2 regions of the Streptomyces sp. NPDC002888 genome follow, and region 1 is predicted to be linked to the other one. Evidence: riboswitches for the same ligand, from Rfam matches in the RefSeq annotation. Region 1 holds a riboswitch; the other holds the start of a gene.
What was found. A riboswitch is a leader RNA that binds a small molecule or an ion and turns the genes downstream of it on or off. The one in region 1 is predicted to bind thiamine pyrophosphate.
Positions count from the first base shown of each region.

Region 1 (7,473 bases):
CGGCTTCGTGACCGCGTACATGCACCGCACGATGCCCGACCTGCCCCCGCAGATCGGTGTCCTCGTCGAGCTGGACAAGCCGAACGCCGACGTCGCCAAGGGCATCGCCCAGCACATCGCCGCCTTCGCGCCGAAGTACCTCTCCAAGGAGGAGGTGCCGGCCGACGTCGTCGAGTCCGAGCGTCGCATCGCCGAGGAGACCACCCGCGCCGAGGGCAAGCCCGAGGCCGCGATCGCCAAGATCGTCGATGGTCGTCTCAACGGCTTCTTCAAGGACGCCACGCTGCTCGGTCAGCCGTACGCGCTCGACAACAAGAAGTCGGTCCAGAAGGTCCTGGACGAGGCCGGTGTCACCCTGAAGCGCTTCTCGCGCATCAAGGTCGGCATCTGAGTCCGTACCGCGATCGACGCGCGACCCCGATAGGGTCGTATGCAGTTGTCAGCGGGTGACGGACGACAGCAGATCTGACGAGGAGGCCATTGCCGAGCATGGGTTGCGAACGACACCCCACCGGCAATGGCCTTCTTCGTATGTGCGACAGGTGAAAGAGGCGGGATCCCCATGACCACCAAGGCCCAGAAGAGCGACGACGGCAAAGTACGCGGCCGGTACATGCTGAAGCTGTCCGGAGAGGCCTTCTCCGGTGGTGGGGGCCTGGGCGTGGACCCCGACGTGGTGCACAAGATCGCCCGCGAGATCGCGGCCGTCGTACGGGACGGCGCACAGGTCGCCGTCGTCATCGGCGGCGGCAACTTCTTCCGTGGCGCCGAACTCCAGCAGCGCGGCATGGACCGCGCCCGCTCGGACTACATGGGCATGCTCGGCACCGTGATGAACTGCCTCGCCCTCCAGGACTTCCTGGAGAAGGAGGGCATCGACAGCCGGGTCCAGACCGCCATCACCATGGGCCAGGTCGCCGAGCCGTACATCCCGCTGCGCGCCGTGCGCCACCTGGAGAAGGGCCGCGTGGTCATCTTCGGCGCCGGTATGGGCATGCCGTACTTCTCCACCGACACCACCGCCGCCCAGCGCGCCCTGGAGATCGACGCCGAGGCGCTGCTGATGGGCAAGAACGGCGTGGACGGGGTCTACGACTCCGACCCGAAGACCAACCCGGACGCCGTCAAGTTCGACTCCCTCGGCTACGGCGAGGTCATCACCCGCGAACTCAAGGTCGCCGACGCCACCGCCGTCACCCTGTGCCGCGACAACAAGCTCCCGATCCTCGTCTTCGAGCTTCTGGCGGAGGGCAATATCGCGCGCGCCGTCAGGGGTGAGAAGATCGGCACGCTTGTGGGTGACCAGGGCAGCCGGGACTGACCACGGACCCTGACCGGGGGTGGACAATGTCCTGCCGGTCGGGAACCGTGCAGAAAGAAGACGCGACGCAGCCGGCCGCCGCCACCGCCAAGGAACCGCAGCCGGGCCTACTCAAGACACGCAGGAGCAAGTGGTGATCGAAGAGACCCTCCTCGAGGCCGAGGAGAAGATGGAGAAGGCCGTCGTGGTCGCCAAGGAGGACTTCGCCGCGATCCGTACCGGCCGTGCGCACCCGGCGATGTTCAACAAGATCGTGGCCGACTACTACGGCGCGCCGACGCCGATCAACCAGCTGGCTTCGTTCTCCGTGCCGGAGCCGCGCATGGCGGTCGTGACCCCGTTCGACAAGAGCGCGCTGCGCAACATCGAGCAGGCGATCCGCGACTCCGACCTCGGCGTCAACCCGAGCAACGACGGCAACATCATCCGTGTGGTGTTCCCCGAGCTGACCGAGGAACGCCGCCGCGAGTACATCAAGGTCGCCAAGGGCAAGGGCGAGGACGCCAAGGTGTCGATCCGCTCCGTCCGCCGCAAGGCCAAGGACGCCATCGACAAGCTGATCAAGGACGGCGAGGTCGGCGAGGACGAGGGCCGTCGTGCGGAGAAGGAGCTCGACGACACCACGGCGAAGTACGTCGCCCAGGTGGACGAGCTCCTGAAGCACAAGGAGTCGGAGCTGCTCGAGGTCTGATGAACGACTCTTCCTGGGGCGCTCCGCCACAAGCCGGGTCACACACCGGGTACTGGGGACCGTCCGACCAGGGGCCTGTCCAGGGCGCTGCCCCGGCGGGTCCCGCATACGATGCGCCTGAGGCGCAGCAGACTCGCCCCATGCCCATCGTGCCCGACGTGCCCGCATACGGCGGAAACCAGGATGACGATCGGGGGGCCGCTCGGCTGAGCGGCCCCTTGTTCCGCAACGAGACGCCGCAGGCCCAGCCCTACGGGTCGTACGACACGCCGCAGGCACAACCCTACGGGGCGGTGCCGCAGAATCCGGAGCCCATGCCCGACGCCCCTCAGCCGGCGCCCGCACCGCAGAAGAAGAGTGCGGGCCGCGACCTGAGCGCGGCCATAGGGGTCGGGGTCGGCCTCGGTGCGGTGATCGTCGCGTCGCTGTTCATCGTCAAGGCCGTGTTCGTCGGCGTGGTCGCCGTCGCCGTCGTGGTGGGTCTGTGGGAGCTGACGAGTCGGCTCGCGGAGCGCAAGGGCATCAAGGCGCCCGTGGTGCCGCTCGCGATCGGTGGCGCGGCCATGGTCGTCTCCGGTTATGCGCGGGGAGCCGAGGGCGCGTGGGTCGCCATGGCGCTCACAGCGTTGGCGGTACTCGTATGGCGTATGACGGAGCCGCCCGAGGGCTACCTCAAGGACGTCACGGCGGGCGTCTTCGCCGCGTTCTACGTCCCGTTCCTCGCCACGTTCGTCGCGATGATGCTGACGGCCGACGACGGCCCGTGGCGCGTCCTGACGTTCCTGGTCCTCACGGTCGTCAGCGACACCGGCGCGTACGCCGTCGGCTGGCGCTTCGGCAAGCACAAGCTCGCGCCGCGCATCAGCCCCGGCAAGACCCGCGAGGGCCTGCTCGGCGCGGTCACCTTCGCCATGGTCGCCGGGGCACTGTGCGCGGAGTTCCTGATCGACGACGGCACGTGGTGGCAGGGCCTGCTCCTGGGCCTGGCCGTCGCGGTCAGCGCGACACTGGGCGACCTCGGCGAGTCGATGATCAAGCGGGACCTCGGCATCAAGGACATGGGCACCCTGCTGCCGGGGCACGGCGGCATCATGGACCGGCTGGACTCGCTGCTTCCGACGGCTCCCGTGGTCTGGCTGCTGCTTGTGATCTTCGTGGGGTCCGGGTGACCCGCAGCATGTATGCGGCTTGAGCGAGCCCCCGTCCTTCGGCAGGACGGGGGCTCGCTCTTTCGCAGGGGGACGGCCGAGTGGGACTATTCCGGTATAAGCCCCCAAAGGGAGCATGATCGCCTGGAAGGAGGCGGGCATCATGTCCGACTTCCGAGAAGTGGTCGACGTCGACCGCAGCCCCGAGGACGTCTGGGAGTACATCATCGACCCCGCCCACCTGCCGGAATGGCAGGAGAGCGCCGTCGCCGTGGAGCAGTTGGGTGAGGGCCCGATCCACGTCGGCTCCCGCCTGCGCATCACCCGGCACGTCGGTCGCCGCGACATGCCGTTCCTGATGGAGTTCACCGAGTGCGACCCGCCGCACGCCTGGGGTCTGCGCGCAGTGGAGGGCCCCGTCCGGCCGCGCGTCCACGGCGAGATCACCCCGCTCGACGACGGCCGCCGCTCCCGCGTGACGATGGAGATCGACCTCGAAGGGCGCGGCGTCGGCAAGATCCTCCTCCCCCTCGTCGTCCGCCCGCAGGTCCGCAAGGAACTCCCGCGCGACGAGCAACTGCTCAAGCAACGCCTGGAGCACACCACCGCGTAATTCACGTCACCGGCGCCGCGATGCCACTGCCGCGGATCCCGCCATGGGACGGCCCGGGTCACCCAAGTGGATCTGCGACACTGGTACAGCCATGCCTAAGCCCGGAGAACTCACATTCGTCGCCCCCCGCGGAGCCCAGAAGCCGCCGCGGCATCTAGCTGATCTCACGCCTGCCGAGCGCAAGGAGGCGGTGGCCGAGATCGGGGAGAAGCCGTTTCGTGCCAAGCAGCTCGCGCAGCACTACTTCGCGCGGTACGCGCACGACCCGGAGCAGTGGACCGACATCCCGGCGGCCGCGCGTCCCAAGCTGCAGGAGGCGCTGCTTCCCGAGCTGATGACGGTCGTGCGGCATCTGTCGACCGACCAGGGCACCACGCGCAAGACGCTGTGGCGGCTGTTCGACGGGACGCTGGTCGAGTCGGTGCTGATGCGGTACCCGGACCGGGTGACCATGTGCATCAGCTCGCAGGCGGGGTGCGGGATGAACTGCCCGTTCTGTGCGACCGGGCAGGCGGGTCTGGACCGGAATCTGTCCACCGCCGAGATCGTCCACCAGATCGTGGACGGGATGCGGGCGCTCAGGGACGGCGAGGTGCCCGGTGGGCCGGCCCGGCTGTCCAACATCGTCTTCATGGGCATGGGTGAGCCCCTCGCCAACTACAAGCGGGTCGTGCAGTCCATTCGCGCCCTCACCGACCCCGCGCCGGACGGGCTCGGGCTCTCGCAGCGGGGCATCACCGTCTCGACGGTCGGGCTGGTCCCTGCGATCCACCGGTTCGCCGACGAGGGCTTCAAGTGCCGCCTCGCCATCTCGCTGCACGCGCCCGACGACGAGCTGCGTGACACCCTCGTCCCCGTGAACACGCGGTGGAAGGTGCGCGAGGTCCTCGACGCCGGCTTCGACTACGTCGAGAAGTCCGGGCGCCGGCTGTCCATCGAGTACGCGCTGATCCGGGACATCAACGACCAGGCCTGGCGCGGTGACCGGCTCGGCCGACTGCTCAAGGGCAGGCCCGTGCACGTCAACCTGATCCCGCTGAACCCGACGCCGGGGTCCAAGTGGACGGCCTCGCGGCCGGAGGACGAGAAGGCGTTCGTCGAGGCGATCGCTGCCCATGGTGTGCCTGTCACGATCCGGGACACCCGTGGACAGGAGATCGACGGGGCATGTGGTCAGCTCGCGGCCACCGAGCGGTAGTCTGAGCCGGCACAACTTCATATCAGCCATACATCTGCATATTCCGACAGGGGAGCGCCACAGCGCTGAGAGTGCGGCACCGGCCGCAGACCCTCTGAACCTCGCCCAGGTCATTCTGGGTAGGAAGTTCGGTCTCCACTCAAGCTGTTGCGCCCTGCCCGGGCACCGGTGAAACGTTCCGCCGTTGCCCGGGCAGGGCCGCGTCTCTTCCTGGTCACCCCAGGAGGAATCCAGTGAGCATCACCAAGAAGGCCACGGCCCTGGCCGTCGGACTCGGCCTGGTCACGCTGTCCGCGTGCGGGTCGTCCGACGATCAGGGGTCCGGCGACTCCGGCTCCAAGACCGTCACCCTGGTCAGCCACAACTCGTGGGCCGTCTCCAAAAGCGTCCTCGCGGACTTCGAGAAGCAGTCCGGCTACAAGGTCAAGGTCCTTGAGGACGGCGACGCCGGCCAGGCCGTCAACAAGGCGATCCTGACCAAGGACAACCCGCAGGGCGACGTCTTCTTCGGCGTCGACAACACCCTGCTGTCCCGGGCCCTGGACAACGGGCTGTTCCAGTCGTACGAGGCCAAGGGGCTCGACCAGGTCGACGAGCAGTACCAGCTCGACAAGGACAAGCACCGGGTCACCCCGGTCGACTACGGCGACATCTGCGTCAACTACGACAAGAAGTACTTCGCGGACCACAAGCTGACCCCGCCGGCCTCCTTCGACGACCTGGCCAAGCCCGCGTACAAGAACCTCCTCGTCACCGAGAACGCCTCCACCTCCTCGCCCGGCCTCGGCTTCCTGCTCGCCACCGCCGCGAAGTACGGCGACGAAGGCTGGCAGGACTACTGGAAGAAGCTCAAGGCCAACGGCGTGAAGGTCGTCGACGGCTGGGAGCAGGCGTACAACGAGGAGTTCTCCGGGTCCGCCGGCGGCAAGAAGGCCAAGGCCGACCGGCCGCTCGTCGTCTCCTACGCCTCCTCGCCGCCCGCCGAGGTGATCTACGCCGACCCCAAGCCGACGACCGCGCCCACCGGCGTGGCGACCGGCACCTGCTTCCGCCAGACCGAGTTTGCGGGGCTGCTGAGCAACGCCAAGAACACCAAGGGCGGCAAGGCGCTCGTCGACTTCCTGGTGTCGAAGGAGTTCCAGGAGGACATGCCGCTGAACATGTTCGTCTACCCGGTCCTCGCCGGGGCGAAGGTGCCCGCCGAGTTCACCGAGTTCGGGCCCGCCGCCAAGGATCCCGAGACCATGGACCCGTCGAAGATCGCCGACAACCGTGACCAGTGGGTCAAGTCGTGGACCTCGCTCGTACTCAAGTAAAGGCCAACGCTCGCGGGAGCGCGGCGCGGCTCGGGCTCATGGCCCTGCCCGTCGTGTTCTTCGGGCTCTTCTTCGCCTACCCCGTCGCCGCGATCGTCGCCCGGGGGCTAGACACCGACGGCGGCTGGCAGTTCGGGCGGCTGGCGGACGTGCTGGGGCGGTCGGACATCCGGCACGTCCTGTGGTTCACCACCTGGCAGGCCGTCGCCTCCACCGCGCTCACCCTGCTGATCGCGCTGCCGGGCGCGTATGTCTTCGCCCGCTTCGACTTCCCCGGCAAGCAACTCCTGCGGGCGGTCGTCACCGTGCCCTTCGTGCTGCCGACGGTCGTCGTCGGTACGGCCTTCCTGGCGCTGGTCGGGCGCGGCGGGCTGCTCGACGAGCTGTGGGGCGTACGCCTCGACACCACCGTGTGGGCGATCCTGCTCGCGCACGTCTTCTTCAACTACGCGGTCGTCGTACGCACCGTCGGCGGACTGTGGGCACAGCTCGACCCGCGGCAGGAGGACGCGGCGCGGATGCTGGGCGCGTCGTCCGTGAAGGCCTGGCGAAGCGTCACCCTGCCGGCGCTCGCGCCCGCCGTGGCCGCCGCCGCGCTGATGGTCTTCCTGTTCACGTTCACCTCCTTCGGTGTGGTGCAGATCCTCGGTGGGCCCACCTTCTCCACGCTGGAGGTGGAGATCTACCGGCAGACCTCGGAGATCTTCGACCTGTCCACCGCCGCCGTCCTCACCCTCGTGCAGTTCGTGGCGGTGGGCGCGATCCTCGCCGTGCACGCCTGGACCGTACGGCGGCGGGAGACCGCGCTGCGGCTGGTGGACGCGTCGGTGACGGCGCGGCGGCCGCGTGGGGCGGGGCAGTGGGCGCTGCTGGCCGGCGTCCTGGCCACGATCCTCGTGCTGCTGGTGCTGCCGCTCGCCGTGCTCGTGCAGCGGTCGCTGGACGCGCCCGACTTCGGCTACTACCGGGCGTTGACGTCGGCGGACGGGGGAGTGTTCCTGGTTCCGCCGATCGACGCGATCGGCAACTCGCTGGAGTACGCCGTCGCCGCCACCGCCATCGCCGTGGTGATCGGCGGACTCGCCGCCGCCGCGCTGACCCGGCGGGACGCGGGCCGCTTCGTACGCGGCTTCGACGCGCTGCTGATGCTGCCCCTCGGCGTCTCCGCGGTGACCGTCGGCTTCGG
Region 1 is NZ_JBIAPU010000005.1:246,609-254,081, forward strand. It holds gene tsf (translation elongation factor Ts) at 1-391, shown strand, start outside; gene pyrH (UMP kinase) at 563-1,321, shown strand; gene frr (ribosome recycling factor) at 1,455-2,012, shown strand; gene ACFYWX_RS10760 (phosphatidate cytidylyltransferase) at 2,012-3,181, shown strand; gene ACFYWX_RS10765 (SRPBCC family protein) at 3,324-3,773, shown strand; gene rlmN (23S rRNA (adenine(2503)-C(2))-methyltransferase RlmN) at 3,865-4,971, shown strand; TPP riboswitch at 5,010-5,115, shown strand; gene ACFYWX_RS10775 (thiamine ABC transporter substrate binding subunit) at 5,205-6,287, shown strand; gene ACFYWX_RS10780 (ABC transporter permease) at 6,326-7,473, shown strand, end outside.

Region 2 (7,473 bases), on a different contig from region 1:
GCCGCCTCCCCTGGGCCAGGTCCCTCGGGCGGCCCACCGCCAAAAGGGCGACCAGGCGGTTCTCCCGGAGCCAGCAGACCGTCCAGGCCGGGCCGGAGGGGTCGCCGCGCCACAGGGTGGTGTCGGCGGCCGGGTGGTGACCGGCGTACTGGACGAAGCGGCCGAACTGCTCGGACCAGAAGTACGGGACCGGGTCGTAGACCACCGGGGGCTCGCCGGAGGGGCCGCCGATGATGTTCGCGGCGACCGTGCGCGGACCCTGGAGGGCGTTGTCCCAGTGGTGGACCAGCAGTCGCTGTCCGTAGCGCGCCGAGGGGAAGGAGGCGCAGTCGCCGACCGCGTACACGTCCGCCGCGGAGGCGCGCAGCCGCTCGTCGGCCACGACCTCGCCGTGTGCGCCGGTCTCGATGCCGGAGCCGGCCAGCCAGGCCGTGGCGGGCCGGGCGCCGATGCCGACGACGACGGCGCCCGCGGCCAGCCTGGTGCCGTCGTCGAGCACCACCGCGCCGGGCTCGACGTGCGCCACGCGCGCGTGCGTCCGCAGCACCGTGCCGCTGTCGCCGTACCAGGCGGCCATCGGGGCGGCGACCTCCGCGGGCAGCGCGCCCGCGAGCGGCCGGTCCGCGGCCTCGACGACGGTCACCGCGCAGCCGGCCTCGCGCGCGGCGGTGGCGAACTCCGCCCCGATCCAGCCGGCGCCGACGACCACGATGTCGCGCTGCCGCGCGAGGACGGGCCGCAGTCGCTCGGCGTCGTCGAGGGTGCGCAGCAGGTGCACGCCGGGCACGCCCTCCGCGCCCGGCAGCCGGATCGGTTCGGCACCGCTCGCGAGGACCAGTACGTCGTAGGGCACCGGCCCGGTGGCGGTGTCCAGTTCGTGGTCGCCCGGGCGTACGCCGAGCACCTCACGCCCCAGGTGGAGCTCGATGCCGAGCCCCTCGAAGTCGATGTCGAAGGCGGAGCCCTCGGACTTGCCGAGCAGGACGGCCTTGGACAGCGGCGGCCGGTCGTACGGCTGGTGGGGCTCCGCGCCGATCAGCGTCACCGTGCCGGTGAAGCCCTGCTCCCGCAGGGCGACCGCGGCCTGCACCCCGGCCATGCCCGCGCCGACGACGACCACGCGCCGTTCCCCCGACGTGCCCCGCTCCTGTGTCTGCTCGCTCACCTGATCACCATAGACAACTGACCATCCGTCAGTCAGCTGTCGGTCAGCGGTCGAGTTCCGTGACCTGTTCCACCACACTCGTGCCCCGGCCGGGCTGCGACTCCCACGCCCAGGTCTCCTCCAGGCGCACCCGGCCGTCGGGCAGTTCCACGACGGTCGACTCGCAGTGCCCCGACGACGTCGTCCCGTCGTGCTTCAGCTGCACGTACCGGAAGTCCAGCCGGTCGCCCTCACGCGTACCCACCAGATGCCCGCGCACCACGTCGCCGCCCGCGTACTCGGCCCAGATCTCCCCGTCCTTCTCGTGGTACGTGAACCGGGTGCTCGTGCCCACCTGACCTGGGGCCTGGTCGGCGACGGGGGCGAGGACGAGGCCGTCCAGTGAGCGGGACATGGCGTGAGGCTCCCTACAAGTGCGCTGCTCCGAGGGCTAGGGTGGCCACCGTAAAGCACACGCGGGAGCCCGGCGCACCGGGCTGAGAGGGAGGCTGGCGGCCTCCGACCGTACGAACCTGATCCGGGTCATGCCGGCGAAGGGAGGGGCTGGACGCCCATGTCGCGTACGTCCGACACCTCAGACGTCCTGGTCGTCGGGGGCGGAATCATCGGTCTGGTCACCGCGTGGCGGGCCGCTCAGCGGGGGTTCGCCACGGCCGTGGTGGACCCCGAGCCTGGCGGTGGGGCCGCGCAGGTGGCGGCCGGGATGCTCGCCGCGGTCACGGAACTGCACTACGGCGAGCAGACCCTGCTCGGCCTGAACCTGGAGTCGGCCCGCCGCTACCCCGACTTCGCGGCCGAGCTCACGGAACTCACCGGGCACGAACTCGGCTACCGCCGCAACGGCACCCTCGCCGTCGCGCTGGACGCCGACGACCGCGCCCACCTGCGCGAACTGCACGCCCTGCAACGGCAGTCGGGGCTGGAGTCGGAGTGGCTGTCCGGGCGGGACTGCCGGCGCCTGGAGCCGATGCTCGCGCCGGGGGTGCGCGGCGGGCTGCGGGTGGACGGCGACCACCAGATCGACCCGCGGCGGCTCGCCGGGGCGCTGGTGTCCGCGTGCGAGCGGGCGGGCGTGGTCTTCCACCGCACCTGGGTCGACCGGCTCACCGTCCTACGGGAGCGGGCGGCCGGTGTCGTCACGCGCGACGGCGTCGCGCTGGGCGCGGGGCAGGTGGTGCTCGCGGCCGGCAGCCTCAGCGGACGGCTCGCGGGCGTCCCGGACGACGTCCTGCCGCCCGTACGGCCCGTGAAGGGGCAGGTGCTGCGGCTGACCGTGCCGAAGCGGTACGCGCCGTTCCTGAGCCGGACCGTGCGCGCGGTGGTCCGCGGCAGCCAGGTCTACCTGGTGCCGCGTGAGAACGGCGAGCTGGTCGTCGGCGCGACCAGCGAGGAGCTCGGCTGGGACACGACGGTGACCGCGGGCGGGGTGTACGAGCTGCTGCGCGACGCCCACGAGCTGGTGCCGGGCATCACCGAGCTGCCGCTGACGGAGACCCGCGCGGGGTTGCGTCCCGGCTCGCCCGACAACGCGCCGCTGCTCGGTCCGACCGAGCTGGCGGGGCTGCTGCTGGCCACCGGGCACTACCGCAACGGCGTGCTGCTCACGCCGGTCACCGGCGACGCCCTGGCGCATGCCCTGGCCACCGGTGAACTCCCCGACGAGGCCCGCCCCTTCACCGCCCGCCGCTTCGGCACCGCCGCACTCACGGAGCAGCCCGTATGAACATCCCGGTCACCATCTCGGTCAACGGCGAGCGTCGCGAGGTCGCACCGGGTACGGCCCTCGACACGCTGGTGAAGTCCCTCACCGCCGCGCCCTCCGGGGTGGCCGCGGCGCTCAACGAAACCGTCGTCCCGCGCGCGCAGTGGTCCGCCACACCCCTCTCCGAGGGAGACCGCGTCGAAGTCCTCACCGCAGTCCAAGGAGGCTGAACCATGGCCGACGATCCCTTTGTCCTCGGTGGCACGTCCTTCACGTCCCGGCTGATCATGGGTACGGGGGGCGCGCCCAGCCTGGAGGTGCTGGAGCGGTCGCTGGTCGCGTCCGGGACCGAGCTGACGACGGTCGCGATGCGGCGGGTGAACCCGTCGGTGCACGGTTCGGTGCTGTCGGTGCTGGAGAAGCTCGGGATCCGGGTGCTGCCGAACACGGCGGGGTGCTTCACCGCGGGTGAGGCCGTGCTGACGGCGCGGTTGGCGCGGGAGGCGCTGGGCACCGATCTCGTGAAGCTGGAGGTCATCGCCGACGAGCGGACGCTGCTGCCGGATCCGATCGAGTTGCTGGACGCGGCGGAGACGTTGGTCGACGACGGGTTCACGGTGCTGCCGTACACGAACGACGACCCGGTGCTGGCGCGGAAGCTGGAGGACGTGGGCTGTGCGGCGATCATGCCGCTCGGCTCGCCGATCGGCTCCGGGCTCGGCATCCGCAACCCGCACAACTTCCAGCTGATCGTGGAGCACGCGCGTGTGCCGGTGATCCTGGACGCGGGGGCCGGTACGGCGTCGGATGCGGCGCTGGCGATGGAGCTGGGGTGTGCGGGGGTGATGCTGGCGTCGGCGGTGACGCGGGCGCAGGAGCCCGAACTGATGGCGGCGGCGATGAAGCACGGGGTGGAGGCGGGGAGGTTGGCCCGGTTGGCGGGGCGGATTCCCCGCCGCCACTTCGCGCAGGCGTCGTCTCCTGCGGAGGGGTTGGCCGTGCTGGATCCCGAACGGCCCGCTTTCTGAGCCGCCCCCTCCGCCGTCTCCTCTGTGACGTGTGAAGCCGTAACGTGTGAAGCGTCACAGGTCGGCTGCAGTCGTGGCGCGATACGGATGTAGCCGCAGGGGTGTCAGTTGTGGCTCGTACACTCGCCTGCGTGGATACGACCCTTCAGGACCCTCTCGTCGGGCAGGTGCTCGACGGCCGTTATCGCGTCGACGCGCGGATCGCCGTCGGTGGGATGGCCACGGTCTACCGGGCCCTGGACACCCGCCTCGACCGCGTCCTCGCGCTGAAGGTGATGCACCCGGCGCTCGCGGCCGACGGCACCTTCGTCGAGCGGTTCATCCGGGAGGCGAAGTCGGTGGCCCGGCTCGCCCACCCCAACGTCGTGCAGGTCTTCGACCAGGGCGCCGACGGGTCGTACGTCTATCTCGCCATGGAGTACGTCGCCGGCTGCACCCTGCGTGACGTGCTGCGCGAGCGCGGGGCGCTGCAGCCGCGTGCCGCGCTGGACATCCTGGAGCCGGTGCTGGCCGCGCTCGGCGCCGCGCACCGCGCCGGGTTCGTGCACCGGGACATGAAGCCCGAGAACGTGCTGATCGGGGACGACGGCCGGGTCAAGGTGGCCGATTTCGGGCTCGTGCGGTCCGTGGACACCGTCACCACCACCACCGGCGCCGTGCTCGGCACCGTGTCGTACCTCGCGCCCGAGCAGATCGAGAACCAGGGCTCCGCCGATCCCCGCGTCGATGTGTACGCGTGCGGTGTCGTCTTCTACGAGATGCTGACCGGCGAGAAGCCGCACGACGCGGACTCGGCCGCCGTGGTGCTCTACAAGCACCTCCACGAGGACGTCCCGCCGCCGTCGGCGACGGTGCCGGGGCTGCCGTACGAGCTGGACGAGCTGGTCGCCTCGGCGACCGCCCGCAATCCCGACGTGCGCCCGTACGACGCCGTGGCGCTGCTCGCGCAGACCCGGCAGGCCCGCGAGGCGCTCAGCGCGGACCAGCTCGACGCGCTGCCGCCGCAGGCGGTCACCGCGGAGCACGACAACGCGGACGACCGTACGAGTGTGATCCCGCGCTCGCTGACGGTGCCGCGGCTGCTGCCCGTCAACCCCGTCAACGAGGACGCCGGGCCGGAGGTGCACCGCACCAGCCGTCTGGAGATGCCGCCTCCTCCTCCGCCGCCTCCCGGGCGGCGCCTGCCGCGGCGCGGTGTGATCTCGATCGTCGCCGCCCTGCTGCTGGTCCTCGGCGTCGGCGCGGGCGTCTGGTACATCAACTCCGGCCAGTTCACCAAGGTCCCGGCGCTGCTGACGAAGACCGAGGCGCAGGCCCGGGACCGGCTGGAGGAGTCCGGGCTCGAGGTCGGCAAGGTCAGCCACGCCTACAGCGACACCGTCAAGCGCGGCACGATCATCAGCACCGACCCTGCGCCCGGCACCCGCATCCGCGACAACGACTCCGTGGCGTTCACCCTCTCCGACGGCCCCGAGACGGTCAACGTGCCCGACGTGAAGGGCGCCCGCCTGGCCAAGGCCAAGGCCCTGCTGAAGTCGGACGGCCTGGAGCCCGGCATGGTCACCGAGGCGTTCAGCGAGGACATCGGCAAGGGCCTGGTGATCCGCACGAACCCCGCCGAAGGCACCGAGCGGCGGGCGGGCTCGGCGATCGCGATCGTCGTCAGCAAGGGCGCCCCGGTCGACGTCCCGGACGTCACCGGCGAGTCCCTGGAGGACGCCAGGGCCGAGCTGCAGGAAGCCGGCCTGAAGGTGAAGGTCGCCTCCGAGGAGGTCACCTCGGACGAGTTCGACAAGGGCCAGGTCGCCGCACTGTCACCCGAGGCCGACAGCCGGGTCGCCGAGGGCGACACGGTGACGCTGACGCTGTCCAAGGGCCCGGAGATGATCGAGGTCCCGGACGTGGTCGGTGACAGCGTCGACGACGCCAAGCAGCAGCTGGAGTCCGCCGGTTTCCAGGTCAAGGAGGACCGCGGGCTGCTCGGGCTGTTCGGCGACACCGTCAAGAAGCAGTCCGTGGACGGCGGCGACACCGCACCCAAGGGGTCGACGATCACGATCACCATCCGGTGAGGGCGCTCACGTCCGCGGTGGACGGGCGGGGCCGTGCGGCATGACACCCTGAACGGGTGACACAACAGCAGCACAGCCCCACCCGCAACCCCGTCGGCGGTCATGTCCCCGTGGCCGGCGGACTGCACTCGGTGGGGCTGACGTACGCCCACGACCTCAAGGCCGAGACCGTGCAGGTCTTCGTCGCCAACCCGCGCGGCTGGGCCACGCCCTCCGGTGATCCCCGGCAGGACGAGGCGTTCCGTGCGACCTGCGCGGCCGAGTCGATCCCGGCGTACGTGCACGCGCCGTACCTGATCAACTTCGGCTCGCACACCGAGGCGACCGTGGAGAAGTCCGTGGAGTCGCTGCGGCACTCGCTGCGCCGCGGGCGGGAGATCGGCGCGCTCGGCGTGGTCGTGCACACCGGGAGTGCGACCGGGGGCCGGGAGCGGTCCGTGGCGCTGAAGCAGGTCAGGGAGTACCTGCTGCCGCTGCTCGACGAGCTCTCCCACGACGACGATCCGTTCCTGCTGCTCGAGTCCACCGCCGGGCAGGGTTCCTCGCTCTGCTCACGGACCTGGGACTTCGGGCCGTACTTCGAGGCGCTGGACGCGCACCCGAAGCTGGGTGTCTGCCTGGACACGTGTCACATCTTCGCGGCCGGTCACGACCTGACCGGGCCGAGCGGCATGCACCAGACGCTCGACCTGCTGGTGGAGACCGTCGGCGAGGGACGGCTGAAACTGATCCACGCCAACGACTCCAAGGACGTGGTCGGCGCCCACAAGGACCGGCACGAGAACATAGGCGCCGGGCACATCGGCGAGGACCCGTTCCGGGCGCTGATGACCCACCCGGCCACCGCGGGCGTACCGCTGATCATCGAGACGCCCGGCGGCAAGGAGGGGCACGCGGCGGATGTCGAGCGGCTGAAGAAACTCAGGGACGGATAGCGCGTTACAGGAATACCCCCCGGGGGTATCTTGTCGGTGCCCGACGCAGGAGCTACACCTGACATTGGGGGCGCGCATGGAACACGAGACGCACGCGGCACACGCTCATCAGCACGAGGCGCAGGCCGTCGCCACCTGGGCGATGGCCGTCCAGGCCACCCTTCACTGCCTCACCGGGTGTGCCATCGGCGAGGTGCTCGGCATGGTGATCGGCACCGCGCTGGGCTGGGCCAACCTGCCGACGACCGTGCTGGCGGTCATCCTGGCGTTCTTCTTCGGCTACTCCCTGACGCTGCGCGGCGTCCTGAAGGCGGGTGTCGGCCTCCGGGCCGCCATCCGGGTGGCGCTGGCCGCGGACACGCTCTCGATCGCCGTGATGGAGCTGATCGACAACGGTGTGCTCGTGCTGTGGCCGGGCGCGATGGACGCCGGCCTCGGCACCGTGCTGTTCTGGGTGACGCTGACCATCTCCCTGGCCATCGCCTTCGTGGCCACCACCCCGGTCAACAAGTGGATGATCGGCCGCGGCAAGGGCCACGCGGTGGTGCACCAATACCACCACTGACTCAGG
Region 2 is NZ_JBIAPU010000007.1:357,951-365,423, forward strand. It holds gene ACFYWX_RS14855 (NAD(P)/FAD-dependent oxidoreductase) at 1-1,165, opposite strand, end outside; gene ACFYWX_RS14860 (hypothetical protein) at 1,209-1,559, opposite strand; TPP riboswitch at 1,611-1,721, shown strand; gene thiO (glycine oxidase ThiO) at 1,719-2,888, shown strand; gene thiS (sulfur carrier protein ThiS) at 2,885-3,097, shown strand; gene ACFYWX_RS14875 (thiazole synthase) at 3,101-3,895, shown strand; gene pknB (Stk1 family PASTA domain-containing Ser/Thr kinase) at 4,027-5,967, shown strand; gene ACFYWX_RS14885 (deoxyribonuclease IV) at 6,024-6,902, shown strand; gene ACFYWX_RS14890 (DUF4396 domain-containing protein) at 6,979-7,467, shown strand.
Region 2: it holds a riboswitch for thiamine pyrophosphate, as region 1 does, so the genes downstream of both, thiO (glycine oxidase ThiO) here and ACFYWX_RS10775 (thiamine ABC transporter substrate binding subunit) in region 1, are expected to answer to the same signal.